DNA from 2 places in the Micromonospora sp. SCSIO 07396 genome. Region 2 is predicted to be linked to the other one. Evidence: riboswitches for the same ligand, from Rfam matches in the RefSeq annotation. Region 2 holds a riboswitch; the other holds the start of a gene.
The links. Region 2 has a riboswitch for S-adenosylmethionine ahead of ACWCHM_RS13045 (ABC transporter substrate-binding protein). Riboswitches for the same ligand answer to the same signal wherever they lie in the genome.
Positions count from the first base shown of each region.

Region 1: another riboswitch for S-adenosylmethionine. It lies ahead of thrC (threonine synthase); the one in region 2 lies ahead of ACWCHM_RS13045 (ABC transporter substrate-binding protein).

Region 1 covers NZ_CM132210.1:7,236,346-7,251,411, reverse strand. Annotated here, with positions in the region: gene ACWCHM_RS31925 (hypothetical protein) at 153-881, opposite strand; gene ACWCHM_RS31920 (cold-shock protein) at 1,599-1,802, opposite strand; gene ACWCHM_RS31915 (GNAT family N-acetyltransferase) at 2,026-2,556, shown strand; gene paaN (phenylacetic acid degradation protein PaaN) at 2,786-4,459, opposite strand; gene ACWCHM_RS31905 (GNAT family N-acetyltransferase) at 4,512-5,705, opposite strand; gene thrC (threonine synthase) at 6,017-7,303, opposite strand; SAM riboswitch class I at 7,312-7,447, opposite strand; gene ACWCHM_RS31895 (hypothetical protein) at 7,725-8,468, shown strand; gene ACWCHM_RS31890 (DoxX family protein) at 8,517-8,966, opposite strand; gene ACWCHM_RS31885 (hypothetical protein) at 9,940-11,700, shown strand; gene ACWCHM_RS31880 (ABC transporter permease) at 11,862-13,037, opposite strand; gene ACWCHM_RS31875 (ABC transporter ATP-binding protein) at 13,115-13,801, opposite strand; gene ACWCHM_RS31870 (peptidoglycan-binding protein) at 13,830-14,963, opposite strand; gene ACWCHM_RS31865 (hypothetical protein) at 14,960-15,066, opposite strand, start outside.
Region 2 covers NZ_CM132210.1:3,060,097-3,075,162, reverse strand. Annotated here, with positions in the region: gene pafA (Pup--protein ligase) at 1-760, shown strand, start outside; gene ACWCHM_RS13100 (hypothetical protein) at 816-1,013, shown strand; gene ACWCHM_RS13095 (carboxymuconolactone decarboxylase family protein) at 1,164-1,706, shown strand; gene ACWCHM_RS13090 (DUF3866 family protein) at 1,747-2,832, opposite strand; gene ACWCHM_RS13085 (cation diffusion facilitator family transporter) at 2,887-3,960, opposite strand; gene ACWCHM_RS13080 (helix-turn-helix transcriptional regulator) at 4,203-5,201, shown strand; gene ACWCHM_RS13075 (helix-turn-helix transcriptional regulator) at 5,198-6,193, shown strand; gene ACWCHM_RS13070 (hypothetical protein) at 6,204-6,452, shown strand; gene tatA (Sec-independent protein translocase subunit TatA) at 6,714-7,067, shown strand; gene tatC (twin-arginine translocase subunit TatC) at 7,086-8,039, shown strand; gene ACWCHM_RS13055 (amino acid ABC transporter ATP-binding protein) at 8,101-8,850, opposite strand; gene ACWCHM_RS13050 (amino acid ABC transporter permease) at 8,847-9,650, opposite strand; gene ACWCHM_RS13045 (ABC transporter substrate-binding protein) at 9,692-10,588, opposite strand; SAM riboswitch class IV at 10,861-10,973, opposite strand; gene ACWCHM_RS13040 (winged helix-turn-helix transcriptional regulator) at 11,041-11,436, opposite strand; gene ACWCHM_RS13035 (SDR family oxidoreductase) at 11,557-12,405, shown strand; gene ACWCHM_RS13030 (RNA 2'-phosphotransferase) at 12,480-13,016, shown strand; gene ACWCHM_RS13025 (ANTAR domain-containing protein) at 13,194-13,904, shown strand; gene ACWCHM_RS13020 (GAF and ANTAR domain-containing protein) at 13,916-14,647, opposite strand; gene ACWCHM_RS13015 (SGNH/GDSL hydrolase family protein) at 14,943-15,066, shown strand, end outside.

The DNA.
Region 1 (15,066 bases), 3.3 Mb from region 2:
GCCCGCGACGACCGGCCATGTGCCACGCCGACGCCATCGAGACGCCTGTGTGACCGTGGCCCTACCGCCCCGACCATTGGCACTCATCGTATGCGAGTGCCAATGACTTGTTTAGCACTCTCCCCTGCCGAGTGCAAGCACGATGGGGCCGGTCAGCCGAGTTCCGCCACCAGTCGCGTGACGTTCACCGGCCCCTCCTGCGCCCGCTGCTCGGCGTACGTCACGACGAGTCCGACCAGCTGCACGAGGTAGGCGGGGAGCACCAGCACCGCGCTGACCAGGATCACCGCCACCGCGCCCAGGGCGGTGCCCGGCGCGGTGAACGGGTCGGTGCCGAACGGCACGGTGCCGACCGACTCCACCACCCCGCCGAGCACGCTGCCGAGGAGCACCGCCAGTGCGACCAGCGCCACCCGGCCGAGCACCATGCCCAGCCGGTCGTGGAACATCCGGAACGAGCGGCCGACCGGGTTCTGCCCCTCGAACAGGTAGACCGGGCCGGCCAGGGCAAGGGCGAGGGCCAGGTAGACGCCGGGCAGCAGGCAGAGGCAGAACCCGACGCCGATGAGCACGCCCAGCACCAGCATCCAGCCCCACAGGCCGAGGCAGCGGCGCGCGCCGTAGCGCAGCGCGCCGGGCAGGTCGGCCGGCTGGCCGGCGGCCTGCCGGGTCACCACCCAGGTGCCACCGGCCCAACCGATGCCCTGCACCACCCCGAACGCCAGCGCGACCAGGAACACCGAGACGCCGTAGATCACCAGGTCGCTGAGGTAGTCCTCGGGCAACGAGCCGTCGGCGGGCAGCACGGTCGCGTCGGGTCCCATGCCGAGCGAGAGCAGGGACACCGCCACCGCCGGCACGACCTGGGTCAGCAGCAGCAACGGCAGCAGGGGCCGCCAGCTGCGTCGTACCGCGCCGGCACACCTGCCGAACCACCCCTCCAGGCCGGCGTACGGGGGGTTGACCAGCGGGTCCTCCGGGCCCCACCGGCCGGCGTACGGCGCAGGACCGCCACCCTGGCCGGGGTACGGACCGGCCCCCGGCGGGAGGCTGCCGGCAGGCGGCTGGCCCCAGCCAGGCGGCCCGACCCCGGGCTGACCCCAACCGGGCTGACCCCACCCGGGCTGCCCGGACGGTGCGCCCCAGCCAGGCTGCCCGGAGGGCGTGCCCCAGGCGGGTTGCCCGGAGGGCGTGCCCCAGCCAGGCTGCCCGGGGGACGTGCCCCAGGCGGGTTGCCCGGAGGGCGTGCCCGAGGGCTGCTGGCCGGAGGGCGTGCCCGAAGGCGGTTGCCCCCACGGGCCGCCCGGGGACCCGGCAGCGGGGTCGGGCGGGCCCGAAGGCGACTGGTCGGACATGAACCCTCCTCAGCGGGACGCCTGGACGGTTCACGATCTTTCCCGGCACCGGCCTGCGCCGCCAGCCGCCACCCGGACGGCCCGACGGGCCCGAACCCGCCCCGACCACCGGAGCGGCCCGGAGGTGAGACCCGCCCGACCGCCGGGGACGACCCGGAGGTGGTAACCCCCGGCCACGGGGGCGGCCCTGGGACGGGACCTGGTACGCCCCGTCACCGGGGAGGGGCGGGACCGGCGAGGAGGTCAGGCGATGACGCGGACCCGTTCGGCCTGCGGGCCCTTCTGGCCCTGGGCGATCTCGAACTCCACCCGCTGACCGTCGTCGAGCGCCTTGTAGCCGTCCATTTCGATGGCGGAGAAGTGGACGAAGACGTCCTGCCCGCCGTCGACGGCGATGAAGCCGTAGCCCTTTTCGGAGTTGAACCACTTGACGGTGCCCTGTGCCACGGTGCACTTCCTCACTCTGCGCGGCGTTCCCCAACTCCGGATTGCCGGCGGGCCGACAGCGGAGAGCCACCGTTCCGGCGGTCGGTGAGGGCCGCTGAATCGGTGACCGAAATCGCACGCTACACGAGGAGTGACGACAGCGCACGACCACAAATAGGGGCAAATCAGACGGGTATCGACCCGGTCACCCATCGGTGAACGTCGCTGCGGTATGCATGCCTGCATGACCTCTGCCCCGGCCCCACCGGCGACCCGCACGGCCCCCGTGCACCGGGTGCGTCCGCAGGACGCGGCCCGGATGCGGGCGCTGCGGCTGGAGATGCTCGCGGACGCGCCGCTGGCGTTCCTGGAGACGGTCGCCGAGGCAGCCGCCCGCCCGCACGCCGACTACGCGGCCCGGGTCGCGTACGTCTCCCAGGGGTGCCACACCGCCCAGTTCGTGGCCGACCCCGGCGGCCGGCTGGTCGGGCACGCGGGCGGCACCATCTCCCCCGACGAGCCGGGCCTGACGGTGGTCTACGCGGTCTACGTGACCCCCACGTGGCGGGGTACCGGCCTGCTCGGCGCGCTGATCGACGAGGTCGCCGCCTGGTCGCGCGCCTGCGGCCGGCCACAGCTCATGCTGGAGGTGGTGGTCGGCAACGACCGGGCCTGCCGGGCCTACCGTCGCCTGGGCTTCACCGACACCGGGGTACGCGTCCCGCACCCCAAGATCCCCGCCCTCAACGAACTCCAGATGCGCCGCCCCGCCTGACCCGCCGCCCCTCCCTCCCCCTCCCCGCCCCCCGTCCCACCCCGCCCCCGTCCCGCCCCGCCCGCCCGGCCTCCCCCGTGATCAAGAGGTTTAGGTCAAGTGATCAAGAGGTTCAGGTCAACCAGCCGCCCGGATCTGACGCAAACCTCTTGATCACCGGGGCTGGCCGGACGGGGGCGGGCGGGACTGGGCGGGGGGCCGGGTGGGGTGGGGTGGGGTGGGGTGGGGTTTAGGCGGGGCGGCGGGACTGGATGATGCGGAAGCGGTTAGCCACGTAGGCACCGTCGGTGAGGGCGGCGTTGGCGGCCGGGTTCGCGCCGCTGCCGTGGAAGTCCGAGAAGGCGGCGGACTGGTTGACGAAGACCCCGCCGGTGAGGTTGGCCGACAGGTGCACCCCGGCGTCGATCGCGGCGGCCTCGGCGGCGTCCAGCACCGCCTCGTCGGTGGAGTAGACGGCGGCGGTCAGCGCGCCGCACTCGCCCACGGTGGACCGGAGGATCTCCAGGCCGTGCGCGGTCGAGTCGGTGGCGATGACGAACGAGATCGGCCCGAACCACTCCCGGCCGTAGACCTCGGTGTCGGTGGCGGCGAGCTTGACGATGGTCGGCGTCCGGACCACCGCGTCGGGCAGCGCCGGGTGTGTGACGGTACGCGACTCCAGCACCGCCTCACCGACCTTGGTGACCTCGTCGAGGCGTTCCAACACCCCGTCGTTGACGATCGCGCCGGTCAGCTCCACCCCCCGGGCCGGATCGGCGGTGAGCTTCCCGACGGCGGCGGCGATGCCGGCGGCCACCTCGTCGAAGCTCTTGTGCCCCTGGTCGGTGTCGATGCCGGCGGCGGGGATCAGAATGTTCTGCGAGGTGGTGCACATCTGTCCGCTGTAGATGGTCAGCGTGAAGCCCAGGTTGCGGCACATCCCGGCGAAGTCGTCGGTGGAGTCGATGACGACGGTGTTCAGGCCCGCCTTCTCGGTGTAGACGGTCGCCTGCCGGGCGTTGGCCTCCAGCCAGTCGCCGTACCCGGTGGAACCGGTGAAGTCGACGATCTTCACGGCGGGGTGCAGGGCCAGTGTGGAGGCGAGCTTCTCGCCGGGGGCCTCGGGGGCGAGCAGCACCAGGTCGGGGTCGAAGCCGGCCTCGGCGAGCACCTCCCGGGCGTACTTCACGGTGATCGCCAGGGGCAGCACCGCGCGGGGGTGCGGCTTGACCACCACCGGGTTGCCGGTGACCAGCGAGGCGAACAGCCCGGGGTACGAGTTCCAGGTCGGGAAGGTGTTGCAACCGATGACCAGGGCCACCCCGCGCGGCACCACGTGGAACGTCTTGGTCATCCGCAGCGGGTCGCCCTTGCCGGCGGCCTTCTCCCAGCCGGCCGTCCCCGGGTGCCGGGTCATCTCGGCGTACGCGTAGGCGATCGCCTCCAGGGCCCGGTCCAGTGCGTGCGCGCCACCGGCCTGGAACGCCATCACGAACGCCTGGCCGCTGGTGAACTGCACCGCGTTGGCCAGTTCGAAGATGTGCTTGTGCAGCCGGGCGAGGATCTCCAGGCAGACTCCCGCCCGGGTCTGTGGGCCGGCGTCGCGCCAGGCCGGCAGGGCGGCGGAGGCGGCGGCGACCACCTCGTCCGCGCCCGGGTGCGGGTAGCGCACGTCCAGGGCCACCCCGAACGGGCTCGTCTCGGTGGCCACCCGGTCGCCCGCGCCGGGCTGGTCGAGCGGGAAGTCCCCACCGAGGTACGCCTCGAAGGCGGCCCTGCCGTCGGCGGCGGCGGTCTCGCCGTACACCCGGGGGCTGGGCGATTCGGGGTAGGCGGACCAGTACCCGCGTTCGGTGATCGCGGTCTGCGCGCGGTGCAGGGTGTCGGCGTGCCTGTCGTACAGCGGGTGCGGGGTCTCCGTCATGCCCGCCATCATGCAACAGATCACGACCAGATCAGTAGGGGCGTGTCACAGTTCAGATGGTCAACTGCCACTGGATGGACCCGGCCACCGGCCGGAACCCGAGCTGCTCGTTGATCGCGATCATGTGGCTGTTCGCCGCCGCGTTGTAGGTGTCGACCGCGCCCAGCTCCGGCTCGTACGCCAGGGTGTGTTCGAGGTTCTCGGCCTTGCAGAGCAGGCCGAGCCGGTGCCCCCGGTGGGCCGGGTCGACGATGGTGATCTGCTGCCAGGCGTGCCGGGTGGTGTTCGCGGCCAGGCTGAGCACGCTCCAGGCGACCAACCGGCCGGACGCCCCGTGCACGGCGGCGACGCTGTACCGGCGGACGCCCCGCGCGTCCAGCGCCCGCTCCATGCCCTGGAGGCGCTCGGCGTCCATCCGCTCGGGTTCCCATTCCAGGTCGCCCAGGGGTGCGTCGGCCAGCAGCCGACCCTCCAGGTAGGCGAGGTCGGCGAGGTGTTCCGGCGGCGGGTGACCGTGCCAGCGGACGGTGCGGTAGCCGGCTGCGGTCGACTGCGCCCCGGCCCGCAGCGCCGCCAGCCGGTCCCGGTCGAGCGCGGTGACGTCGAGCCGGCGGCGGACGTCGACCAGCGCCGGCCGGGCACCGAGTGCCGCCGCGAAGGCGGCCCCGGGAAACTCCCCCACCGGGGTGGCCCCGACCGCTCCGGCCGACGGCTGCCCGCCCAGGCCACCCGACGCCGACGCACCCGGCTCATCGGGTGTCGTCCCACCCGGACCGCCTGACGCCGACGCACCCGGCCCGACCGGCGTCGTCCCGCCCGGGATCGCCCCGCCCGGCCCGTCCGGCGTCGCCCCACCCGGCCCGTCCGGTAGCGGGGTCACGGCGGAGCCGACCACCCGCTTGCAGCCGGCCTCCCGGAGCAGCCGCCGGGCGTGGGCGGCCAACGCCCGCCCCACCCCGCGCCGCCGGTACGCCGGATCCACGGCCAGTTCGATGCTGGCGTTCTCGGTGTTGTCCAGCAGGTGCAGGTTGATCCGGACCCAGCCGACGGGCACCCCGTCGAGCCGGGCCACCGACCACCTGGTGTCGATGCCGGGCATCGGGTGCCACAGCGCCGCCTCGAAGCGTCGCCGGCACAGCGGCGGCAGGTCGGGCGATTCCGTCGCCTCGACCGTGGCCGCGATCCGGTAGGCCGCGTCGAGGGTGGGCTGATCGGTCCGGTCGATCGTTGCGATGTCCAGGGCCACGCCGCGAGTCTTTCCCGTGGACGACATCGGGGGCCAGCGGATTTCCGCTGGCCCCCGGTTCACGTTGGTCGGGAGGGACGTTCGCACAACGCCTCCGGCGTTGGGTCGCAAGAACTTGAAAAGTCTCCGGCGAAAGCCCTCCCGCACGGAGCATCTTCCGCCGCCCGGTTCCTGCCGTCAAGTCCTTCCCGGTGGGTTTTCACCACCCACCGCGAAAACCCGGTCACCCAGAGATCCACTCGGGCCGCCCAGCGCCCGTGATCGACAGGCGCACGGGGCCGACCACGCAGGGTGCGGGCGGCGCGCCGGGTTCAGGCGAGGAGGCCGGCGTCGCGGGCGGCCCGCAGGGACGGCTTGATCCGGTGGGTGGGGCCGACCTGACCGGCGACCGCGTCGATGGTCTTGAGGCCCTCGCCGGTGTTGAAGACGACCGTCTCGGCGGTCGGGTCGAGCCGACCGGACTCGACGAGCTTGCGCAGCACCGCCACGGTCACCCCGCCGGCCGTCTCGGCGAAGACGCCCGTGGTGCGGGCCAGCAGCCGGATGCCGGCGCGGATCTCGTCGTCGTCGACGTACTCCATCCAGCCGCCGGTGCGCCGGACCGCCTCCAGGGCGTACAGGCCGGCGGCGGGGTCACCGATGTTGAGCGACTTGGCGATGCCGGTCGGCCGGACCGGGGTGATGGTGTCGGTGTCGGCGTGCAGGGCGGCGGCGATCGGGTTGCAACCTGCCGACTGGGCGCCGAACACCTTCCAGCCCCCGGCCGGCGCTTCGACCAGGCCGATCTCGACCAGCTCGGTGAACGCCTTGTCGATCTTGGTGAGCAGCTCGCCGGAGGCCATCGGGATGACCACCTGGGCCGGGATCCGCCAGCCGAGCTGCTCGGCCACCTCGTACCCGAGGGTCTTGGAGCCCTCGGCGTAGTAGGGCCGGACGTTGACGTTGACGAAGGCGGTGTCCTCGAACTCGTCGGTCTCCACCAGCTCGCCGCAGAGCCGGTTCACGTCGTCGTACGAGCCGTCGATGGCGACCAGGTCGCCGCCGTAGACGGCGGTGGTGATCACCTTGCCCTGCTCCAGGTCGCCCGGGATGAAGACCACCGAGGGCGCACCGGCGCGGGCCGCGTGGGCGGCCACCGAGTTGGCCAGGTTGCCGGTCGAGGCGCAGGCGAACCGCTCGAAGCCGAGCGCCTTCGCGGCGGTGAGCGCCACCGAGACCACCCGGTCCTTGAACGAGTGGGTCGGGTTGGCGCTGTCGTCCTTGACCCACAGCGGCGCGCTGATGCCCAGCTCGGTGGCGAGGTTGGGCGCGGCCACCAGCGGGGTCAGCCCGGGGTCGAGGGTGACCCGGGTGGCCGGGTCCTGGCCGGCGGGCAGGAGGGCGGCGTACCGCCAGATGTTCTGTGGGCCGGCCTCGATCTGCTCCCGGGTGACGCGGGCCAGCGCGGCGGTGTCGTAGTCGACCTCCAGCGGGCCGAAACACTCGTGACAGGCGTGCTGCGCGGCGAGCGGGTAGCGGGCGGAACAGGCGCGGCAGACCAGCGCGCGGGCGGGGCTGGCGGTGGTGTCGATCCCGGGGGCGGCGAGCGTCGACGTCATGTCGATTCCTCTCATCTTTCCCCGCATCGCACCCTGCGGCGGGGACGGAATTGGCACCTGCCCCGCCGGACGCTCAGCGATGAGCGCGCGGGGTGGTTGCCGGGGCGTCGTCGGGCCGTATCCCTCAGCCCCTCTGGATGAGGTATGCAGTTGTGGAACCGAGTCTAGGCAGCTTCGCGGCCTTCGCCCAGCCGGCTTCCCACGGTGTGAGCCACCCCGCTGCCGGACCTCGGCCGGGCGCCCCGGCCGACACCGATGTTTCGGGGAAGTTTCCAGCTCAACACGGCCGTACGCACCGGGCCGGGAAAGCCGTACGCCGGGCCCCCCGGTCGGCCCCTGACCGCGCTCCGACAGGCCGACCCGGGCCGCCCGTGGAGCCGATGACCGGTATTGCCATCGATCAGTACGGTGCGGTCACCTGATGTCGAGAGAGGACCCCCCGGCCATGCGACGGATCCCGTTGAGCCTCACCAGCCTCGCCCTGGTCTGCCTGCTCACCGCGTGCGGGGGTGAGCAGGGCCCGATGGAGGCGGCGACGCCCACGGTCAGCCCGTCCACCGAGCCCTCCACCGCCTCGGTGCTGAACGCGACCACGCCCGACCCGATGCCCACCAGCGCCAAGCCGGCCCCGCAGCAGAAGAGCGCCTCCGGCACCGCCCCGGCGGCCACCACCACCGCCCCGGCACCCGTGGTCAAGACTCCGTTGACCTGCGCCCACCTGGCGGGTGCCAAGCTCGGCAGCAGCAAGACGCCCTACAACGGCTACCCGGACTACCTGCCGTTGACCGAGGGGCAGTGGTCGGGCGAGGACGGCGCGACCGTGACGCTCCAGAAGCCCTGCGGCATCGGCGACCTCGACGGCGACGGCGCGGACGACGCGGTCGGTGTGGTCTCGGTCAACTCCGGGGGCAGTGGCACCTTCTACACCGTCGCGGTGTGGCGCAACAGCGGCGGCCTGCCGGTGTTCCGGGCGCTGACCGACCTCGGCGACCGGACCCCGGTCGTGTCGATCAGTGTGGCCGGGCGGCGGGCCACCGTGGTCTGGTTGACCCGCAGCCCCAGCCGGGGCATGGCCGAACTGGACATCAGGCGCACGTCGGTCTACAAGCTCTCCGGCAGCACGCTCACCGAGGTGAGCCACTCCGACGCCCCCTACAACCCCTGACCGGACGGGTCGCCGGGGCCACCTGCCCCGGCGACCCGGATCGGTGGGTCAGACCGGCACCGAGCTGGGCTCGGACACCGGGGTCGCCGGGGCGTCGGAACGCCGGCCGCCGAGCAGCGTGTCGAGCGCCCAGGAACCCGGGCCAAGCACCGCGATCAGCAGGAACGACCAGCAGAACAGCGCGGACAGTTCCCCACCGTTGCGCATCGGCAGCAGCCCTTCGGGCTGGTGCACCACGAAGTAGGCGTACGCCATCGAGCCGGACGCGAGCAGCGCCGCGGGCCGGGTGAACAGACCGGCGAGCACGAGTGCGCCGCAGACCAGCTGGATCAGCGCGGCCCACCAGCCAGGCCAGGTGCCGAGGGGGACGGCCTTGCCGGTCATCGGGTTGCCGCCGAACAACCCGAAGACCGACGACAGGCCGTGCAGCATGAACAGCAGGCCGATGACGATGCGGTACAGGGACAGGGTCGGCCCGCCGAGCCGAGAGACGTTCATGGGAACCTCCATGGAAGGGAAAACTTCCCACCCATGATGAAGCATCGAAGCACTTAAATCGATAAATTCTTTGTTACTGGGAAGATCCCGTCGCGAGACAATACCCCACCTTCCGCACCCCGGGTCACCGCCCGCCGGCCGACGCCGGCCGACCGACCCCCACCCCACCTCCGCACCCCGCGCCGACCACCCGCGGGGCCGTCGGCGCGGCACGGAACATAATGATTGTTAACTATTAATTAACTGTCATCAAGTTCATACCTCCCGTTTATGGTAAATGAATATGCGCACAATTCGCGTGACCCGTGGCGGGCGCATCGTCCGATGGACGGTGGAACCATCCGACCCCGACCACCACCTCCCGCCGCGACGCGGCCGGCGCGGCTCCCCGACCGACACTCCCGGCCGACACTCCCGCACCACACGTGTGACGTGCACGTTCACTGAGCGCGCCGACAGGCGTGGAGCGAGCCGGCCACTCCGGCAGCGGCCGACGCCCGGGACCGTCCACCCCGGCCCGTGCGCCGGCTTCGGACGACAGCAACCGGTTGGCGCGATATTCCCGGGAAACCCCGAAAGCCGGACCCATCAGCAATTTTCGCGACGCCACCCCCGGGCATACTGCGGCACCTCCGAGCCGCCACCCAGCGCCCCGGCCGATCCCCCAGGCAGTTCAATAATCCTTAACAACCAGTACCACGACATCGACCTACGTAATACGTTAGCCTCGTCACCACGTTACGCCCGGAACTGCGGACCCATCCCCCTGTTCATCAGCCGTCCACACCACACCCATCGGCCCGTGATGCCCATGTCGGCAATTTCCTATTTCCGTCGTACGAGGCACCCCGGGCGACCGGTGCTGCGATTCCGCGCGTCACGTCGATTATCCATTCGCCCTGGTCGAGAGCGGTCTGCCCACCCCCCGTCCCGGCTGACGCCACCTCGACCAGCATTCACGGAGAGGACCACCGTGCGACGTCGACCACTCCTGCCGTCACGACTTCTGGCCGCATTCGGCACGCTGATTCTGCTACCCGTTCTCGCCACCCCGGCCAGCGCCGACACCCCGTCCGAATCGATACGGCTGCTCGCCAAGGCCGCCGCCGACGAGTGTTTCGCCGGTGTCGGGGTCGACTACCCACCGGGGCCGCCCTGCGCCGAGGGACAACCCAAGGTCAACCAGTCGTACGTCTGGGGGCTCGCCCAGGCCGGCCGCCGGCTCTGGTTCGGCACCGGAGCGAACGTGCTCTGCCTCAAGCCCAAGGGCTACCAGGTCCGGGAACCGATCCTCAACGACGACTACGTCTGCGAGTTCAACCAGAGCCAGCCGGCCCGGAACAATCCGGCCTGGCCGGCCACCCTCGGCGACCACCGCGCACCCGAGGTCTACACCTACGACCTGGCCACCGAACGGCTCACCGAGCGCACCGCCGACATCACGTCGGCCTCCCCGGCGGACGCCAACCTGTTGAACACCACGGCCGGGCTGCGCAGCGCCGCCGCCCACCAGGGCGTCGTACTGCTCGCCGGCCCCAGCGTGCTCGGCGGGGTGAACGTGTTCGCCTTCGACGGCATCACCGGCCGGTACCTCGGCTCGACCAACCTCTCCGCGTACGAGAACATCAGGCACTGGGTGGTCGCCGCCGGTGTGCTCTACGCCGGGGTCGGCGTGGGCATCAACGGCGGCGAGGCGGGCAAGGTGCTGCGCTGGACCGGCGACCGCACCACCCCGTTCAGCTTCACCGAGGTCGCCGACCTGCCCACCCAGGTCGCCGACCTGACCGAACACCAGGGCCGGCTCTACGTCTCCACCTGGCCGAAGGCGGTCGTCGAGGGCTCCGTCGCGCCGTCCCCGGTCAGCACGGTGGCCACCGCCCCCGGCGACAGCGGCACCCCACTCGCACCCCCGGCCGAGGACGTCAACGACCTGGCCAGCATCTGGCGGAGCCCGCTGCTCGCCGTCGGCACCCCCGGCCTCAACCCGGAGGACGCCGGAAACTGGACGCAGGTCTGGTCGGCCGCCGAGTACGAGCCGGACCCGGTGGTCCGCCGGGCGTACGCCCTCGGTGGGCTCGCCTCCTTCGGCGGCCAGCTCTACTGGGGCACCATGCACGTGCCGCTGCAGGCGACCGCCCTGCACGTCTCGGTGTACCCGCCGCGCACCCCGGCGCAGCTCCAGGCCACCGTGCAGAACACCCAGCGGGCGTTCGCCGTCTTCCGGGGCCAGAACCTCGGCGGTGCCCACGAACGGATCGAGACGCTCTACGGCGAGTCGACGCTGCCGGCCTTCGACCCGGCCGCGAACAACGGCGTGGGCGCCTGGGCGCCGGCACCCACCGGCGTGACCCCGGTCTACGGCGGTTCCGGCTTCGGCGACCCGTTCAACCTGTACGCCTGGAAGATGGCGGTGGCCGGCGGCCGGCTCTACATCGGCACCATGGACTTCGCCTACATCTCGCTGGAGGGGCAGATGCCGACGCCGCCGGCCGGTGCCACCACCACCCCGCCCACCTTCGGCTCCGACCTCTGGGCGTTCGACGGGTCGGACCAACCCGCCCGCGCGGTCGACACCGGAGGCTTCGGCAACCCGCTCAACCAGGGGGTACGCACGATGATCGTGGACGGGACCACGCTCTACGTCGGGATGGCGAACCCGATGAACCTGCGTACCGACCCGACGCCCGGCGTCCCCAAGGGGGGTTGGGAGCTGATCCGGGTCAGCCGCCGGTGACGCCGGCCGGCTGACCGTGGCCCGGCGGCCCGGGGTTCCACCGGCCGCCGGGCCGCACCGCCCGCACGCCACCTGCCCGCACGGGTGTGGCGCGCGGATCGGGGGTCACCCGGCGGCACGTCGCCCACCGGGCGAGGTGCCGCCGGGCGGGCCCGGGGCGGTCACGGGGTGGCGAGGGCCTCGGTGGGCGAGAGCCGGCTGGCCCGGATCGCCGGGTAGAGCCCGGCCAACGCACCGATGGCGATGGTCGCCCCGATACCGCCGGCCACCACCCAGAGCGGCACCACGGTCGGCCACCCCTGCGAGCTGGCGTAACCGGCGGTGACCAGGCCGCCGAGCAGCACCCCGCCGACGCCGCCCAGGGCGGACAGCAGCAGCGACTCGGCGAGGAACTGGGTCCGGATCTGCCCCCGGGTGGCGCCCAGCGACCGCCGCAACCCGATCTCGGCCCGCCGCTCGATCACCGAGATGACCATGGTGTTGGCCACCCCCACCCCGCCGACCAGCAACGCCACCGCGCCGAGCCCGAGCAGCAGGCCGGTGAACGCCTCGTCGGTGGCCTGCTGGGCGGCGAGCGCGTCCGACGGCCGGGAGACCTGGATCTCGTTGGACTGCTCCGGGTTGGCCGTCGCCGCCAGCACCGCCCGGACGGCCTCGACGTGCTGCTCGGCCGAGCGGGTGTAGATCCGGGTCGGATGCCCGTCCAGGCCGAGGTAGGTGGTCGCGGCCGACCAGCCGACCAACGCCGACGAGTCGAGTTCCGGGGCGAGCGGGACCGGCCGCAGGATGCCGATCACGGTGAACCACCGCCCGTCGACGTACACCTGGATGTCGGGTCCGGCCGCACCGAGGCCGAGCCGCTGCGCGGCCACCGACCCGAGCACCGTGGCCGGATACCTCGCGGTGGCCTCGTTGAGCCAGGTCCCGCTGGCCAGCGAGCCACCGACGGTGTCGAGCAGGTCCAGCTCCACCGCCTGGGTGCCCAGGCCGCCGGTCTGCGCCTCCGGAATCCGGTCCGACCGGTAGACCGGGGTGTCGGCCAGTTGCGCGGTGGCCGACACCTGGCGTACCGGGGCGATCCGGCTGATCATGCCGACCGCCTCGACCGGCAGTTGGGCGTCCGCGCCGAACAGGGTGCTGCCCGGCGCGACGGTGAGCAGGTTGGTGCCCAGGGCGGCCAGCGTCCGGTCCAGGTCGGCCCGGGACGACGACGAGATGCCGACCACGCTGATCATCGCCGCGATGCCGATGGCGATGCCCAGGGCGGACAGGAACGCCCGCAGCGGCCGGGTGCGTAGTCCCACGCCGCCGACCCGCAGCACGTCACGCGGGCTCATCCGGGCCGGGCGCAGCCGCTCCGGCCGCCCGGCGTCACCCCGACGTCGCGCGCCGGTCGGCCGCACCGGTGTCGTGGTCATCGCAGCACCCCTTCGGTAGGCGCGGCGGAGTCCGCCACGATCAGCCCGTCGCGCATCTGCACCTGCCGGGGCAGGCTCGCCGCGATCTCCCGGTCGTGGGTGATCACCACGACGGTGGTGCCGGCCGCGTGCAGTTCGTGCAGCAGCTCCATCACCCCCGCACCGGAGCTGGAGTCGAGGTTGCCGGTCGGCTCGTCGGCCAGCAGCAGCGGCGGTTCACCGACCACCGCCCTGGCGATCGCCGCCCGCTGCCGCTCGCCGCCGGAGAGCTGATGTGGCCGGTGGTCCAGCCGGTGCCCCAGGCCGACCCGTCGCAGCGCCGCCTCCGCCCGCCGCCGCCGCTCCCGCCGGGGCACCCCGGCATAGAGCAGGCCGTCCGCCACGTTCTCCACCAGGGGTACGCCGGCAGCCAGATGGAACTGCTGGAACACGAACCCGATCCGGCTGGCCCGCAATGCGGACAGCTCCCGGTCGGACAGCCGGGCGGCGTCGTACCCGTCGATGTGGACCGCGCCCGAGCTGGGCCGGTCCAGCGTGCCGATCACGTTGAGCATGGTGGACTTCCCCGACCCGGACGGGCCGACGATGGCCACCAGGGCACCCCGGTCGACGGTCATCGACACCCCACCGAGGGCGGCGACCGTGTCGCCGTACCGTTTGGTGACGTCGCGCAGCTCGACCACGTGGTCGGGGCCGGCGGGCCGGGCCGGCTCAGTCACCGGGCATCCCCACGGTCAGCCCCGCGGTGACCCCCTCGCCGGAGACCTCCACCCGACCGTCCGCGAACAGGCCGGTGCGCACCGCGACGATCCGGGTGCCGGTGTCCTCCACGACCTGGAGCCCGTAACCGCCCTCGGCGAGGGTGAGCAGCGCCGCGACCGGTACGGAGAGCACGTCGGCGCGTTCCGAGGCGATCAGGCCGAGATCCACCGCCGCCTTGTCGTAGCCGGCCAGCACCTTCGGGTCGTCCCCGGTGACGGTGACCTCGATCTTGGTCTCGGTCTCCGGGTCCTTGCCGGACGCCGCCGTCGTCTGCACCACCGTCTCGACCGTGTCGACCTTGCCGGTGCTGCGGGTGCCGTCCGGCAGGGTGATGGTCACCTTCGCGCCCTTGCGGGCCAGCCGCTGGTCCTCGACGTCCAGGGTGCAGGTGACCAGCCGGGCCGTCCCGGTGGTGGACAGCACCACCTTGCCCGCGCCCACCGTGTCGCCCACCTCCACGCCGTGGCTCTCCACCCGCACCTCGCCCGGGGCGTAGACGATCCGGGCCGGTTCGACCTGACCGGTCTCCGGCAGGCCCAGGTCCTCCTGCCAGTCGCGGACCGCGTCGGCGGTCGCCGAGGTGAAGTCCTCGTCGACGTCGAAGCCGGTGTGCCCGAGCGCGGCGAGGTTCTGCTCGAACTGCTTGACGTCGGTGCCGCTGACCCCGGAACGCAGCATCCGGTACGCGGGCAGGCTGCCGTAGAGCAGCACCACCGGCTCGTCGTCGATCCGGTAGAGGGCCTTGCCCCGCTTGACCGTCGCGCCACCCGCGGCGAGCCAGGTGACCGTCCCGGCCAGCCGGCTCTCCCGGGCGCGCGGGGTGCCGTACCCCAGTTCGCCGTTCTTGGTCTCCCGGTCGACCAGGGTCTGCCGGGTCACGGTGGCGGTCGCCGGCGGCCGGTCCACGGCGGCCGACCGGTCGGCCTGGCCGTCGGTGGCGGAGGTGACCGCCACGACCGCCACCGCCACCACCAGCAACGCCACCGCACCGAGCAGGACCCCGGCGCGTGGGCGTCGCCGCCGGGCCGGTGGCTCGTCGGGTGCGGTGGCGGTCGACTCGACGGGTCGGGCCGTGGTGCTCATGACGTCCTCCGGCGTTCACCGAGGTTGGGCATGATCTCCCGACACTTGTCGAACGCGGCCCGCACCTTCGGGTCCTTCAGGTCGATGTTGGCCTTGCCGGGCT
Region 2 (15,066 bases):
CGAACGCTACCGGCGGCTGCACGTCATCGTCGGGGACTCCAACATGAACGAGGTCACCACGCTGCTCAAGGTCGGCTCGGCCGACATCGTGCTGCGGATGATCGAGGCGGGCGTGGTGATGCGCGACCTGTCGCTGGAGAACCCGATCCGGGCCATCCGGGAGGTGTCGCACGACATCACCGGCCGGCGTAAGGTGCGGCTCGCCTCCGGCAAGGAGGTCAGCGCGTTGGAGATCCAGCAGGAGTACCTGGCGCGGGCCACCGAGTTCGTGGAGCGTCGCGGCGGCGACCAGACCGCCAAGCGGGTGGTGGAGCTGTGGGGGCGGGTGCTGAACGCGGTGGAGAGCGGCAACCTGGACCCGGTGGCCCGGGAGATCGACTGGGTGAGCAAGCTCCGGCTGATCGAGCGCTACCAGCGCAAGCACGACCTGCCGCTGTCGCACCCCCGGGTGGCGCAGATGGACCTGGCCTACCACGACCTGCGTCGGGGCCGGGGCCTGTACGGGCTGCTGGAACGGCGTGGCCAGGTGGACCGGGTGGCCACCGATCCGGAGATCTTCGAGGCCAAGGAGACCCCGCCGCAGACCACCCGGGCCCGGCTGCGTGGCGAGTTCATCAGGCACGCCCAGGAGAAGCGGCGTGACTTCACCGTCGACTGGGTGCACCTGAAGCTCAACGACCAGGCGCAGCGCACCGTGCTCTGCAAGGACCCGTTCCGGGCGTACGACGAGCGGGTGGAGCGGTTGATCGCGAGCATGTGACCGGTGGGCCGGCGGTCGGTGACGGCCGCCGGCCCACCGGTACGCTGGCGGGGCGATGAACGATTCCGAATCCGCCGACCGCGAGCGCGGCGACACCCAGCGGCTCAACTGGATCGACCGCCGCCGGGCGAAGATCCGCGACGAGATCGCCCGCAACCGCCGGGGCGAGTACACCGTGCCGACCTGGGTGTTGACCGTGGCGCTGGTGGTCATCGTGGTCGGCTGGCTCGCGTTGATCTTCCTGGTCGGCTGACGCGGGGCCGTCGCGGTCCCCCGCCGTGCACCGCCCGGTGGGGTCGCCGCCGACCGATCGAGCAATCTGGAAGATGAGCCGGCCGCCCGGTGCTGGCACCCTGGTGCGACGGCGGCCCGTCGGAGGCGGCCGACGAATCAGGGGGTGCCGGTGGCGCATATCGATCTTGGTCTCGACGAGAAGGCGTTCCCGGGGATCACCGGGCCGATGCGCTACCGGCCGGAGACCGCGAAACCGCTGAACGAGCTGGCCGAGGTGCTGTTGCGCGCCCCGCACCCGACGCTGACGCCCGGCGAGCGGGAACTGATCGCCGCCTACGTCTCCGGGCTCAACGAGTGCCGGTTCTGCTGCGCCTCCCACTCGGCGTTCGCCGCCGCCCAGCTGCCCACCGGGATGACCCTGGTCGACCAGGTGCGGGCCGACCCGGACACCGCGCCGATCAGCGCGAAGCTGCGGGCCCTGCTCCGCATCGGCGCGGCGGTCCAGGCCGACGGGCGACAGGTCACCACCGAACTGGTCGAGGCGGCCCGCGCCGAGGGCGCCACCGACCTGGAGATCCACGACACGGTGCTGATCGCCGCCGCGTTCTGCATGTTCAACCGGTACGTCGACGGGCTGGGCACCTACGCCCCCGAGGGTGAGGGCTACGAGGCGACGGCCGCGCGGATCGTCGAGCACGGCTACACGGCCTGACCACGGGGTCGACCGCCCCGGCGGGCGGTGCCGGGACCGGTCAGCCGAGCAGCGCGGCGGCGTGCCGGCCGGCGGCGGCCGCCGCGAGGAAGTAGGCGTGGTCGGCGTCCAGACCCCGGCCCATCGTGGACAGTCGCACGGGCAGGGCGCGCAGCGCGGCGTCCAGGCCGGTGGTGCCGACCCGGACCAGGGTGTGCCGGTCGGCCAGCGGGGCCAGCGCGGTGTCCACCTGGGCCGCCAGCTCCGGTGGCAGGCCGTCCGGCACCACCAGCTCCGCCGGGGCCAACGCCACCCGGCCGTACGCGGTGAGGCTGTGGTGCGACACCCCCTGGTGCCGGGGGCGGGCGTCGGCGTCGGAGATCCGCAGCGAACCGACAGGCCGGCCACCCAGCACCGCCACCGCGTTGACCGCCTCGCCGACGGCGACGCCGGAGAACCCCCACCGGGTGCCGGTGCCCAGGTTGCCCGGCCCCTGCGCGACGATCGCCACGTCGGCGCGGAGCACGTGCCGGGCGGCCAGCAGGCCGGTGTGCAGGGTGGCCGCCTCCAGGTCCCCGCCGAACGCCTGCCCGACGCTGACCGTGCCGACCAGCGCGTCGCGTAGCCCGTCGAGGGTGCGGGAGAACCAGGCCGGCAGCGCGCCCCCGTCGGTGAGCAGGTAGGCCACCCGGGCCCGGGGGGCGTCGGCGTGGATGCCGGCGAGGATCGCCGGCAGGGCGGAGTGCAGGTCGGCGGTGACCACCGGCAGCCCGTCCAGGTCGTCGACGGCGGCGAGCAGCGCGTGGTGCGGCGACGCCTCCTCGTCGACCCCCAGCATGATCGGCTGCAACGGGGTGTACCGGGCCTTGACCAGGTGACCGGCGTCGCGGGTGTCGCCGGCCTGCGGCGGGTCGGCGGGCAGCCGGTCGGGCAGGGCGACCACCAGGGAGTACCCGCCGGTGCCCAGGCCCATCAGCAGCGCGCCGGCGTTGAGCAGCACCCGGTCGCCGGGGACGGGGTCGCCGACCAGCTCCGGGTAGGCCAGCGCGCGCATGCTGGCCCCGTCGGGCAGGGCGACGTCGAGTTCCACCGCGCCGGCCCACCGTCGCCGTACCGCCGTGACCGTCCCGGACCGCCATCGCACCATGCCCGGCACGCTATCGCCGACCATCCGGCCGGCCGCGTCCGGGGCCGTGGCCGGTCAGCCCCGCCCGTCCGGCTCCTGATCGGACGGCCCGTCGGCCGGTCGCGTGCCGCCGGCCGGGCCGGGGTACGCCGTGCCCAGCGGTGCGTCGCCCACCGGGCCGGGTTCCTGCTGGGTACGCCGGGCGTGGCGGCCGGTGACACCGGGCAGCGACGGGGTGGGATCGAGGAAGACGTACCCGATCTCCGGGTAGCGGTCGGTCAGCCGCCGTTCGGCCTCGTCGGCGGCGGCCTCGATGTCGGCCCCGGTCGCCTCGTCCCGGAAGTCGACCTTGGCGGCCACCAGGATGTCGTCCGGGCCGAGTTGCATGGTCAGCAGGGTGTCGACCCGGTCCACCGTCGGCAGGCCGGCCAGCTCGCGTTCGATCTCGCGGTGCAGCCGTTCGGGCACCGCCCGGCCGACCAGCAGCGAGATGTTGCTCCTGGCCAGGATGGCGGCGACCACGAGCAGCAGCAGGCCGATCAGGATCGAGGCGATGCCGTCGAACAGCTCGTCGCCGGTCCACTGCGACAGACCCAGCCCGACCCCGGCGATGAGCAGGCCGATCAGGGCGGCGCTGTCCTCCAGGAACACCGCCTTGACGGTGGTGTCGGCGGTCAGCCGCAGGAACCGGCGCGGGGTGGTCCCCCAGCGGCGGGACTCGCCGCGCACCTGGCGGACCGCGCGGGCCAGCGACACCGACTCGATGGCGAAGGAGACCGCCAGCACCACGTACGAGATCAGGTAGTCGCCGCTGTGTTCGTGGACCAGGATGGTGGTCACCCCGTGGGTGATGGCGAAGCCGGCACCGGCCACGAAGGTGAACAGCGCGGCCAGGAACGCCCAGACGTAGCTCTCCTTGCCGTACCCGAACGGGTGCCGGACGTCGGCGGGCCGGGCCCCCCGGCGCAGCGCCAGGTAGAGCAGCACCTCGGTGGTGGTGTCGGCGACCGAGTGGGCCGCCTCGGAGAGCATCGCCGCGGAGCCGGAGAGGATCCCGGCGACCAGTTTCGCCACCGCGATGGCGAGGTTCGCCGCCCCGGCCACCACCACCGTGCCGACGCTCTCGTTCTTGACTGCGGCTTCCGACATGCGGTCACCGTAGTTGCGTGAACCCGCCTCCGCCCGCAGCGGCCGGCGGGTCGTGCCCCGGTGATCAAGAGCTTTACGTCAATTTGATCTTTACGGATGACGCGAACCTCTTGATCACCGCAGCTGGACGGGGCGGGTGGGGCAGGACGGGGCGGGGTGGGGCGGGGATCGTGGTCGGGTGGGGCGGGCCCGGTCCGGCGTGGGTGCACGGGTATCCCGTCCGGGCTGCTAGCGTTCACCCCGTGTCGCGGAGTCGTACCGAACGCCTGGTCAACCTGGTGATCTGTCTGCTGTCCACCAGGCGGTTCCTGACCGCCGCGCAGATCGCCGCGACCGTGCCCGGCTACGAACACGATCCGGACGACGCCCGGGAACACGAGGCGTTCCAGCGTAAGTTCGAGCGGGACAAGGCGGAACTGCGCGAGCTGGGGGTGCCGCTGGAGACCGGGACGGCCAGCGTGTTCGACGCCGAGCCCGGTTACCGGATCGCCCACCGGGAGTACGCCCTGCCCGACATCCCGCTCGAACCGGACGAGGCCGCCGCGGTGGGCATCGCCGCCCGGTTGTGGCAGCACGCCGGGCTGGCCGCCGCCGCCTCCTCGGGGCTGGCCAAGCTGCGCGCGGCCGGCGTGGACGTCGATCCGCAGGCCACCCTCGGGTTGGAGCCGATGGTCACCGTCGACCCGGCGTTCGCCCCGCTCACCGCCGCCGCCCGGGACCGCCGCGAGGTCGCCTTCGACTACCGGGTGCCCGACCGGGACGCGCCGACCCGCCGCCGGTTGCAACCGTGGGGCGTGGTCTGCTGGCGGGGCCGCTGGTACGTGGTGGGCCACGACCGGGACCGGGCGGCCACCCGCTGCTTCCGGCTGTCCCGGGTGACCGGCGCGGTGCGCGTCACCGGTGCGCCGGGCGGCTACGAGCCCCCGGCCGGCGTCGACCTGATCTCGCACGTGGCCGCCTGGTCCGGGCCGGTCGAGCGGACCGGTCGGGCCACCGTGCTGGCCACCCCCGGGCGGGCCGCCGGGCTGCGCCGGTGGGCGGTGCAGTGCGTGCCCGGCCCCGACGGTGACCGGTTGGTGCTGCCCTATGCCGATCCGGAGTCGCTGGCCGGACACCTGGTCGGATACGGCCCGGACGTCCGGGTGCTGGACCCACCCGAGGTGCGCGACGCGGTGATCCAGCGGCTCAAGGAGATCGCCGTGCGGCACGACGAGTTGGCCGTGGCCGGGGGTGCCAGGTGACCCGCCCCGCCGCGCGTACCTCCGCCGACCGGCTAGCCCGGCTGCTGAACCTGGTGCCCTACCTGCTGGCCCGGCCGGGCATCGAGATCGCCGAGGCGGCCGGCGACCTGGGCGTCACCGAACGGCAGCTGCGCGAGGACCTGGAGCTGCTCTGGGTCTGCGGGCTGCCCGGCTACGGCCCGGGTGACCTGATCGACATGGCCTTCGACGGCGACCGGGTGACCATCACCTACGACGCCGGCATCGACCGGCCGCTGCGGCTCACCCCGGACGAGGCGCTGGCCCTGGTGGTGGCGCTGCGGATGCTCGCCGAGACGCCCGGGGTGGCCAACCGGGAGGCCGTCGAACGGGCCCTGGCCAAGATCGAGAACGCGGCCGGTGACCTGGTCGGCGCCCCGGTGGCCGTCCGGCTGCCCGGCGAGGGCCAGCGGGTGCAGGAGCTGCGGGCCGCGGTCGAGCGACGGCGGGCGCTGCGGATCACCTACTACACCGCCGCCCGGGACGAGAGCACCGACCGCGTCATCGACCCGCTGCGGATGCTGATGGTCGACGGCCGGGCGTACGTCGAGGCGTGGTGCCGCCGCGCCGAGGCGGTCCGGTTGTTCCGGGCCGACCGGATCGACGCGGTCGTCGAGCTGGACGAGCCGGCCGTGGTGCCGCCGCAGGCCCGCCCGCACGACCTGCGGCAGGGGGTGTTCCAGCCGTCTGCGGACCTGCCGCTGATCACCCTGCGGATCGGGCGGGGGGAGCGGTGGATCACCGAGTACTACCCGTGTGAGCGGGTCGAGGTCGACGGTGACCACTGGCTGGTGTCGCTGCGGGTGACCGATCTCGACTGGGCCCGCCGCTTCGTGCTCGGGCTGGGCCCGGACGTCACCGTCCTCGCCCCGGTCGAGCTGGCCACCCAGGTCCGCGCCCAGGCCACCGCCGCGCTGGAGGCGTACGCGACGCCCGCCCCGGCCGGCCCGGCGGGCGCGGTGACGTCCCGGTAGGCTGACCGCCGTGGTGAAGTGGATCGTGCTGGCGGTGCTGCTGTTCGCGCTCGTCGTGTTGGCCCTGGCGGTGCGCCCGGTGCTGGTGCGGCTGCCCCGGCTGCGCCGGGCGGCGGTGGGGTTGCAGCGTCGTCAGGCCGACGCGGAGGCGTTGCGGCACAGCGCCGAGGCGTTGCAGGAGCGGGCCGAGGCGTTGCAGCGGCAGACCGAGACGACCCAGCAGCGGCTCGAACTGATCAAGGCCAAGCGCGGGAACTGACCGGGGTCGAGGGCGCGAACCGATCGATGCCAGGCGCGGAGAGTGATCGACGCCGGTCGGTGAATCGCGTGCCCGCCGTCCGCCCGGCGTCCGTTTCACGCGGCTCTGCACCCGTACAGGTGGTTGACGGGACACTCAGCGGTGGTCAAGACTTCACCGGCCGGGCCGCATCAGCGGTGGCCCGGCGGGTGGCAGCAGCCCGTCGCGCACGTACGATGGGCGACGACCCCACCCTTCGACACAGAGCGACTGGAGCTTCCCATGGGTGCCCTCAAGCCGTGGCACATCGCCGTACTCGTGGTCGTGCTGATCCTGCTGTTCGGCGCGAAGCGGCTTCCCGACGCGGCCCGCTCGCTCGGCCGTTCGTTGCGGATCATCAAGGCGGAGACCAAGAGCCTGGCCGACGACGACCGCGACCTGGCCGAGAAGGCCGACGCGCAGGCCGGCTACCAGCCGCTGCCGCCCCAGCAGCAGCCCGTGCAGCAGCAGCCGTACGCGCCGCAGCCCCAGCAGCAGTACGCCCAGCAGCCTCAGCAGCAGTACGCCCCGCCGCAGCCCCAGCAGCAGCCGCTCGCCCCGCCGGTCGACCCGGTGCAGCGCGTCCGCGACAACTGACCGAAGGGCCCGATCACCGTGGCCTTCGCACTCCGTAAACGTGGCCCCAGCACCTTCGAACGGGCCTCCGACGGTTCCATGACGCTCATGGAACATGTCCGCGAGCTGCGGAACCGGCTGTTCCGCGCCTCGCTGGCGATCGTGGTGGGGCTGATCGTGGGCTTCTGGCTCGCGCAGCCCGCGTTCAATCTGCTCAAGGAGCCGTACTGCCAGCTGCCCGGTGCCCTCGACGCGGCGGGCGAGTGTCAGCAGTTCCTCCAGCTGTCACCGGCGGACGGCTTCATCCTCAAGCTGAAGCTGGCGCTCTGGATCGGCCTGATCGTCGGGGCACCGGTCTGGCTCTACCAGCTGTGGGCGTTCATCGCGCCCGGCCTGCACCGGCACGAACGCAAGTGGGCGTACGTCTTCGTGTCGATCGCGGCGCCGCTGTTCGCTGCCGGGGCGGTCCTGGCCTACCTGGTGGTGGACAAGGGCCTCGCGTTCCTGATGGAGTCCGGTGTCACCGGGCTGTCGACCCAGCTCGAGGTGACCCGCTACATCTCGTTCGTCACGAACATGATCCTGCTGTTCGGGGTGGCGTTCGAGTTCCCGCTGATCCTGTTGATGCTCAACTTCACCGGCGTGGCGAGCGCGAAGCGCCTGCTGAGCTGGTGGCGGGCGGTCATCTTCATCTGCTTCGCCTTCGCCGCGATCGCCACTCCGGACCCGGGTCCGTTCGGCATGACGCTGCTGGCCCTCTCGCTGTCGCTGCTGTACTTCGTCGCGGTCGGGGTGGCGTTCATCAACGACCGGCGCAGGAAGCGGCGCGACGGCTCCTACGCGGGGTTGAGTGACGACGAGGTGTCGCCGCTGGAGTTGGACGACGACCCGGTGGTGGCCACGCCGGAACTGGCGTTGTCCGAGCCGGTGCACGCCTCCGAGCCGGTAGCCCCGCCCAAGCCGATCGACCGCCGCTACGACGACATGACCTGACCGCCGGGTCATCCGTACCATCCGACGCCGCTCCCGCCCTGCCGGGAGCGGCGTCGCCGTCTCAGAGCACCTGGGACAGGAAGCGGCGCAGCCGGGGGTGCTGCGGTGCCTCGAAGACCGCCTCCGGTGCGCCGGCCTCCAGCACGACACCGTGGTCCATGAACGCAACGGTGTCGGCGACCGAGCGGGCGAAGCCCATCTCGTGGGTGACCACCACCATCGTCATGCCCCCGGCGGCCAGCTCGGCCATCACCCCGAGCACCCCCTTGACCAGCTCGGGATCGAGCGCCGAGGTGGCCTCGTCGAAGAGCATCACCTCAGGTTGCAGGGCCAGCGCGCGGGCGATGGCGACCCGCTGCTGCTGCCCGCCGGAGAGGTGGGCGGGTCGGGACTCGGCCTTGGCGGCGAGGCCGACCAGCGCCAACTGCGTCCGGGCCCGCGCGACCGCCTCCTCCTCGGGCAGCTTCTTGAGCCGGCGCAGGGCCAGGGTGATGTTGCGCAGCACGGTCATGTGCGGGAACAGGTTGAACTGCTGGAAGACCATCCCGACCCGTTGCCGCAGGGCGTCCGGGTCGTCGCGCAGCACGCTGCGCCCGTCGAGCAGGACGTCACCGGCGTCCGGTTCGATCAGCCGGTTGACGGTGCGTAGCAGGGTGGACTTGCCGGAGCCGGACGGGCCGATGACGCACGCCGTCGCGCCCCGGGCGACGTCCAGGTCGACGCCGCGCAGCACCCGGTTCGCCCCGAAGGCCAGGTGCACGTCGCGGACGGCGAGGCTGACCGGGGTGGTGGTCGCGGTGCCGGCGGTCATCGGGGATCCTTCCGGGTGGGACGCGGTCGCGGTAGGGCGGTCTCGCCGGCCAGGGCCAGCCCGCCGTCGTCGTCGGGGTCGGGGTCGACGGTGACCGTCCGGCCCCGGCGCAGCCGGCGGTCGATGGCGTTGACCGCATGGGTCAACGGGACGGTCAGCAGCAGGTAGCACAGGCCGGCCAGTAGCAGCGCCGACTGGTTGCCGGTGTTGGCCGCGTAGTCCTGCCCGATCCGGAACAGTTCCCGCTGGCTGGCCAGCAGGCCGAGGAAGTAGACCAGGCTGGAGTCCTTGATCAGCGCGATCAGCTGGTTGACCCAGGCGGGCAGCACCCGGCGTACCCCCTGCGGGACGATGACCAGGCGCATCGCCTCACCCCAGGAGAAGCCGAGCGCGCGGGCCCCCTCCAGCTGCGCCGCCTCCACGCTCTGGATGCCGGAGCGGAAGATCTCCCCGATGTACGCGGCGGCGATCAGCGACAGCGCCAGGATGCCCAGCGGGTACGGGTTGGGGCCCCACACCTGCATGCCGAGCGGGGCCAGGCCGACACCGATCAGCAGGATGGTGGCGGCGGCCGGCAGGCCCCGGAACACGTCGGTGTAGACCCGGGCCGGCCACCGCAACCAGCGGGTACGGGAGATGCCCGCCACGGCCAGCGCCATGCCCAGCACCGAGCCGAGCAGGGCGGCGGAGACCGCCAGGATCAGCGTGTTGGGCAGCCCGACGGTCAGCATCTCGGGCAGCGCCTCGCGCATGGACTCCCCGTCGAAGAACGTCTCCCACAGGGTGCTCAACGGATCCATCGGCTTCTCCTACCGCCCCGCTCGCTGGTCTGGTCGTACCGTCAGGAGGTGGCCGACGCCGACGGTGCCGCCGCGCCCGGGGCGGTGACGTCGCCGCTGCCGGGGGTGAAGCCGGCCGGGATCGGCCGCCCCGGGTAGTACTGCTGCTGGAGCCGGGTCCAGGTGCCGTCGGCGATGACCTCGTCGAGGCCCTTGTCCAGCGCCTCGCGCAGCGCGTCGTTGCCCTTGGCGACGGCGTACGCGGTGGGGGCCGGGCTCAGTTCGGTGGCCGCCACCGTGATCTTGCCGTTGCTGTCGGCGGCGGACTTCTCGCCGATTTCGGCGGGGGCGATCCAGGCGTCGGCGGTGCCGGCCTTGAGCTGGTTGATCGCCCCGTTGTAGTCGGGCACCCGCACCGGGTCGAGCTTGCGCGAGGTGGCGTAGTCGTCCTGCACGGTGCCCTGCACGACCACCACCCGCTTGCCGGCGAGCTGGTCGAAGCCGGTGAGCGGGGAGCCGGCCGGCACGTCCAGGCCGAAGTAGCCGAAGTCGTACCCGTTGCCGAAGTCGACGGTCTTCTTCCGGGCCTCGGTGACGGTGATCGAGGAGCTGCCGACGTCGAACTTGCGGTTGTTGACCTGGGAGAGCAGCGCCGAGAAGTCGGTGCCGACGAACTCGACCGTCAGCCCGACCTTGCCGGCGACGGCGACGAGCAGGTCGTTGTCGAAGCCGGTGAACCTGCCGTCCTTGAGGTAGACGTTCGGTGGGGCGTCGGTGAGCGTGCCGGCGCGCAGCACCCCCGGCTGGAGCAGGCCGTACGGGTTGTCGGCCGACTCGGAGTCGCCGCCGCAGGCGGTCAGCGCGGTGCCGGCGAGCAGGGCGGCGACGCCGAGCGCGGCGACCCGCGTCCAGGTGGCGCGGAGCAGTCGGGGGGTGGGCAGGGCAGGAAGGAATCGCACGGGTGTCTCCGGAGGTGGTCGGGCGGCGGCGGACGCGCGCCGCCGACGGGATGCCCACCGGGCATCCCGCTGAGGTGTCACGGGAAGAGGGGTTCGACTAGCGGCGACAGGAGTCGCTGTGTACCCGCATGAGGTCGACGTGTCGCCGCCTGACCAGCCGTACGCCGACGGACCGGACGCCGGGTCGGGTCACGACGGTGACGCCGTCGTCGGGCGGGGCGGGTGAATGGTTCGACACGGGTTCTCCCTGATCGGTGTCGACCTGGGTGACCAGGCCACGCTTGCACCGGGCCGTTCACCGGTGCCTGGTCCTCACCCGGAGCACCCCACCGTGGCGGAGGGTTGCCGGCCAGCGAGCCGGGGCTTGACGCTGGCGCTCATGACCTGCCCGAAATCTAGCAGCAGCGCCCCGCCGGTCGTCCACCCGTTATGACGGCCCTCACGTCCGCCCCTTACCGTCGGGCGGGTCGCGTGGTGGCCGGTGGGCGGCGCAGGACCTCGGCGTCGTAGCGGACCCGGGCGGCCTGTACGTCGGCGAGGTGGGTGGTGGCCCAGGCTTCCAGGCCGGAGAGCAGGTCGAGCAGGCTGTGGCCCAGGTCGGTGAGGGCGTAGTCGACCCGGGGCGGGACGCTGGCGTGCACGGTGCGGGTGACCAGGCCGTCGCGTTCCAGCCCGCGCAGGGTCTGGGTGAGCATCTTCTGGCTGATCCCGTCGATGTGTTCGGCGAGTTCGCCGTAACGCCGCTCGCCGTCGGCGAGGGTGAGCACGACGAGCACGCTCCACCGGTCGCCGATCCGGTCGATGACCTGCCGGCTGCCGCAGTCGCGTTGGAACGGGTCGGGTCGCATCCCCTTACTCTCCATCAGTGCGTCACAAACTTCAAGGTGCCTACTCTCCGTCGGGAAGTATCGGCTCCCACCTGCGTGTTGGCCAGTACGACAAGAACACGTCATCCGAAGGAGAGCGCCATGTCCGTCGTCGTCACCGGAGCCACCGGCCACCTGGGTCGCCTGATCGTCGAATCCCTGCTGCGTCGGGGCGTACCTGCCGGGCAGATCGTGGCCCTCGGCCGCACCGTGGACCGGCTCGCCGACCTCGCCGACCGGGGTGTCGTGGTCCGGGCGGCCGACTACACCGACCCCGACTCGCTGCGCGCAGCCTTCACCGACGCCGAGAAGCTGATGTTCGTCTCCGGCAGCGAGGTCGGCCAGCGGGTGCCGCAGCACCACAACGTGATCGAGGCCGCCCGACAGGCCGGCGTCGGTCTGGTCGTCTACACCAGCATCGCCCACGCCGACACCTCCGACCTGCTGCTGGCCGCCGAACACCGGGCCACCGAGGAGGAACTGCGGGCCTCGGGCCTGCCGTACGTGCTGCTGCGCAACAGCTGGTACCTGGAGAACTACACAGGTCAACTGGCCAACTACCTGGCCCACGGGGTCGCCGGGTCGGCCGGCGACGGCCGGGTCAGCGCCGCCACCCGGGCCGACTACGCCGAGGCCGCCGCCGAGGTGCTCACCACCGAGGGCCACGCCGGTCAGGTCTACGAACTGGGCGGCGAGGCGTTCACCATGACCGAACTGGCCGCCGAGGTGTCCCGCCAGAGTGGACGCGACGTCCGCTACACCGACCTGCCGGTGCCGGCGTACACCGAGGTGCTCGTCTCCGCCGGGCTGCCCGAGCCGTACGCCGCCACCCTGGCCGACGCCGACCGGGGCATCGCCCACGGGGCGTTGTACGTGCCGGTGGAGCACCTGGAGAAGCTGCTCGGTCGCCGGCCCACCACCCTCGCCGAGGCGCTGCGCGTCGCCGGCTGACCCGGCGGCGACGGGCGGGCACGGCACCGGATAACCGGTGGAGCGGGCCCGCCACCGGCCCGACAATGCTCGACATGGATCACCACACGCTGGTGCGGACCAGCAAACGGATCGCACTGGCCCTGCGCCACCGACCCGCCCGGTTCGGACTCGCTCCCGACCCGGGCGGGTGGGTGGCCGTCACCGACCTGCTGGCCGCCCTGCGGATCGACCGGTCCACCCTCGACGCCGTGGTCGCCGACAACGACAAGCAACGGTTCGCGGTGACCCGGGACGCCGACGGGGTGGACCGCATCCGGGCCAGCCAGGGCCACTCCTACCCGGTCGATCTGGGGCTGACCGGGCAGCCGCCACCCGCCCGCCTCTACCACGGCACCGGGGCCGCGGCCCTCGACTCGATCCGGGCCACCGGGCTCAACCGGGGCGCACGGCACCACGTACACCTGTCGCCGGACGTGTCGACGGCCCGGCGGGTCGGGGCCCGCCGGGGTGGTGCGGTGGTGGTGCTGACCGTCGACGCGGCGGCCATGGCCCGCGACGGCCACACCTTCTACCGCAGCGCCAACGGCGTGTGGCTCACCGACGCGGTGCCGCCCGCCTACCTGGCCTGACCGGCCCCTGCGGGTCACCGGTCAGTGGTTCGTGCGGAGGCGGCCGGCTCCGGGTGCGGGTATGGTGCGGATTGTCGCGCACCCCGGTGCGCCGGGCCCACCGTCGGGCCGGGGGCCGACGCGCCACGCGTCCCCGCCACCGCGGCGTGGGGACGTCCGCCGGAAAGGAGTCGCGTGATGGCAGCGCCCCCGCTCTCCCCGCACGACGCCCTGACCCGACTCGGTCGGATCCGCCTCGACGAGGTGGGGGTGGACGAGGTGTTGGGGATGATCGCCGACCTGGCCTGCCGCAGCCTGCGTGGGGTGTCCGAGGTGTCGGTGACCCTGCTGCGCGGCGGCAGCCCGCAGAGCGTCGCCGTCACCGGCGACAACGCGCTGCGGCTCGACGAGTGGCAGTACCGGCAGGGCCACGGGCCGTGCCTGGACGCCTCGGTCACCGGCGACACCCTCGTCGTGTCCGACACCGGCACCGAGGAACGCTGGCCGGGCTGGGCGATGCGGGCCGTCGACGCCGGCGTCGGCAGCGTGGTCGCGATCGGCCTGCCGATCCAGGAGGCGGTGGTCGGCGCCCTCAACCTCTACGGCACCCGGCCGCACGCGTTCGACGCCGAGACGGTGGAACTGGCCCGGACGTTCGCCGCGTACGCGGCGGTTGCCCTGGCCAACGCCCACCTCTACGCCAGCACCGCGACCCTGGCCGACCAGATGCGCTCGGCGATGGAGAGCCGGGCGGTGATCGAGCAGGCCAAGGGCATCATCATGGGGCAGCGCCGGTGCACCGCCGACGAGGCCTTCGGCATCCTCGCCAAGCTCTCCCAGGACTCCCACCGCCGGCTGCGCGACGTCGCCGCCGCCCTCGTCGGTCGGGCCACCGCCGGTAGCCGCTGAACCGTCCTGTGTCAGCGGTCGGCGGCGGTGGGCTGACCGGGCACCGGCCGGGTGACCTGCCGCACCAGCGCCTCCGCCACGTCCCGCAGCTTGCGGTTGGAGTTCTGTGACACCCGGGCCAGCAGCGCGAACGCCTCGTCGGCCGTGCACCGGCGTTGCCCCATGATGATGCCCTTGGCCTGCTCGATCACCGCCCGGTTGCGCATCGCGTCCTGCATCTGCCCGGCCAGGGTCGCGGTGCTGTCGTAGAGGTGGGCGTTGGCCAGGGCCACCGCGGCGTGGTCGGCGAACGTCCGGGCCGGTGCGGCCAGCGGGCCGAACGCGTGCGGCCGGGTGCCGTAGAGGTTGAGGGCACCCACCACCGCCTCCTGGATCGGCAGGCCCAACGACATCGACGAACACACCCCCACGGCGTGCGCCCGGGCCGCCCACTCCGGCCAGCGTCGTTCCTCGGTCATGTCCGCCACGATCAGCACCGTGCCGGTGGTGGCCGCGTCCAGGCTCGGGCCACGGCCGTGTTCGAACTGCCACCTGTCGAGCTGGAGCGCGAGCTCGCCGGTGTGGGCGGCGGTGGTCGCCTCGGTGCCGTGCACCAGGGTCACCGTCACCTCGGCGGCGTCCGGGATGCTCTCCAGGGCCACCTCGGTGATCCGGGACAGGACGGCGTCGAGGCCCATCTCGTCGTGGCGGATGGACCCCAACTGGAGGACAGCCTCGGTGAGGTCGAGCGGTGACTGCGGCATGGCGTCTGACGTCCTTGCGAACCGGCGCGAAACCACCGGCCGGAGCCGGCGGCGCGTGATGATCGGTCCATGCCGGTGGGCCGCGGGTGCAGCCGCCGGGACGGGCCGGGGACCGCGCCGCTGCTTGACGCTCACGCACGACACCCGGTGGGGGCGTCGGATGCGGAGCACCACTGTACCGGTCGGCCGGCCCGCACCGGCGATGGACACCACCCGCCGCGTCGACTTCTCGGCTGGTGTCCGGGTCGGACAGCGGGGGATGATGGGCGTCCGACAACGACAGGGGAGCGGACGGATGACGGTGGAGATCCCGCGCGACGGCCGGGTGTTGTTCATCGGCGACAGCATCACCGACGCCGGACGGGACCGCAGCGATCCCGCCGACCTCGGGGTGGGCTGGGCGATGATGGCCGCCGCCT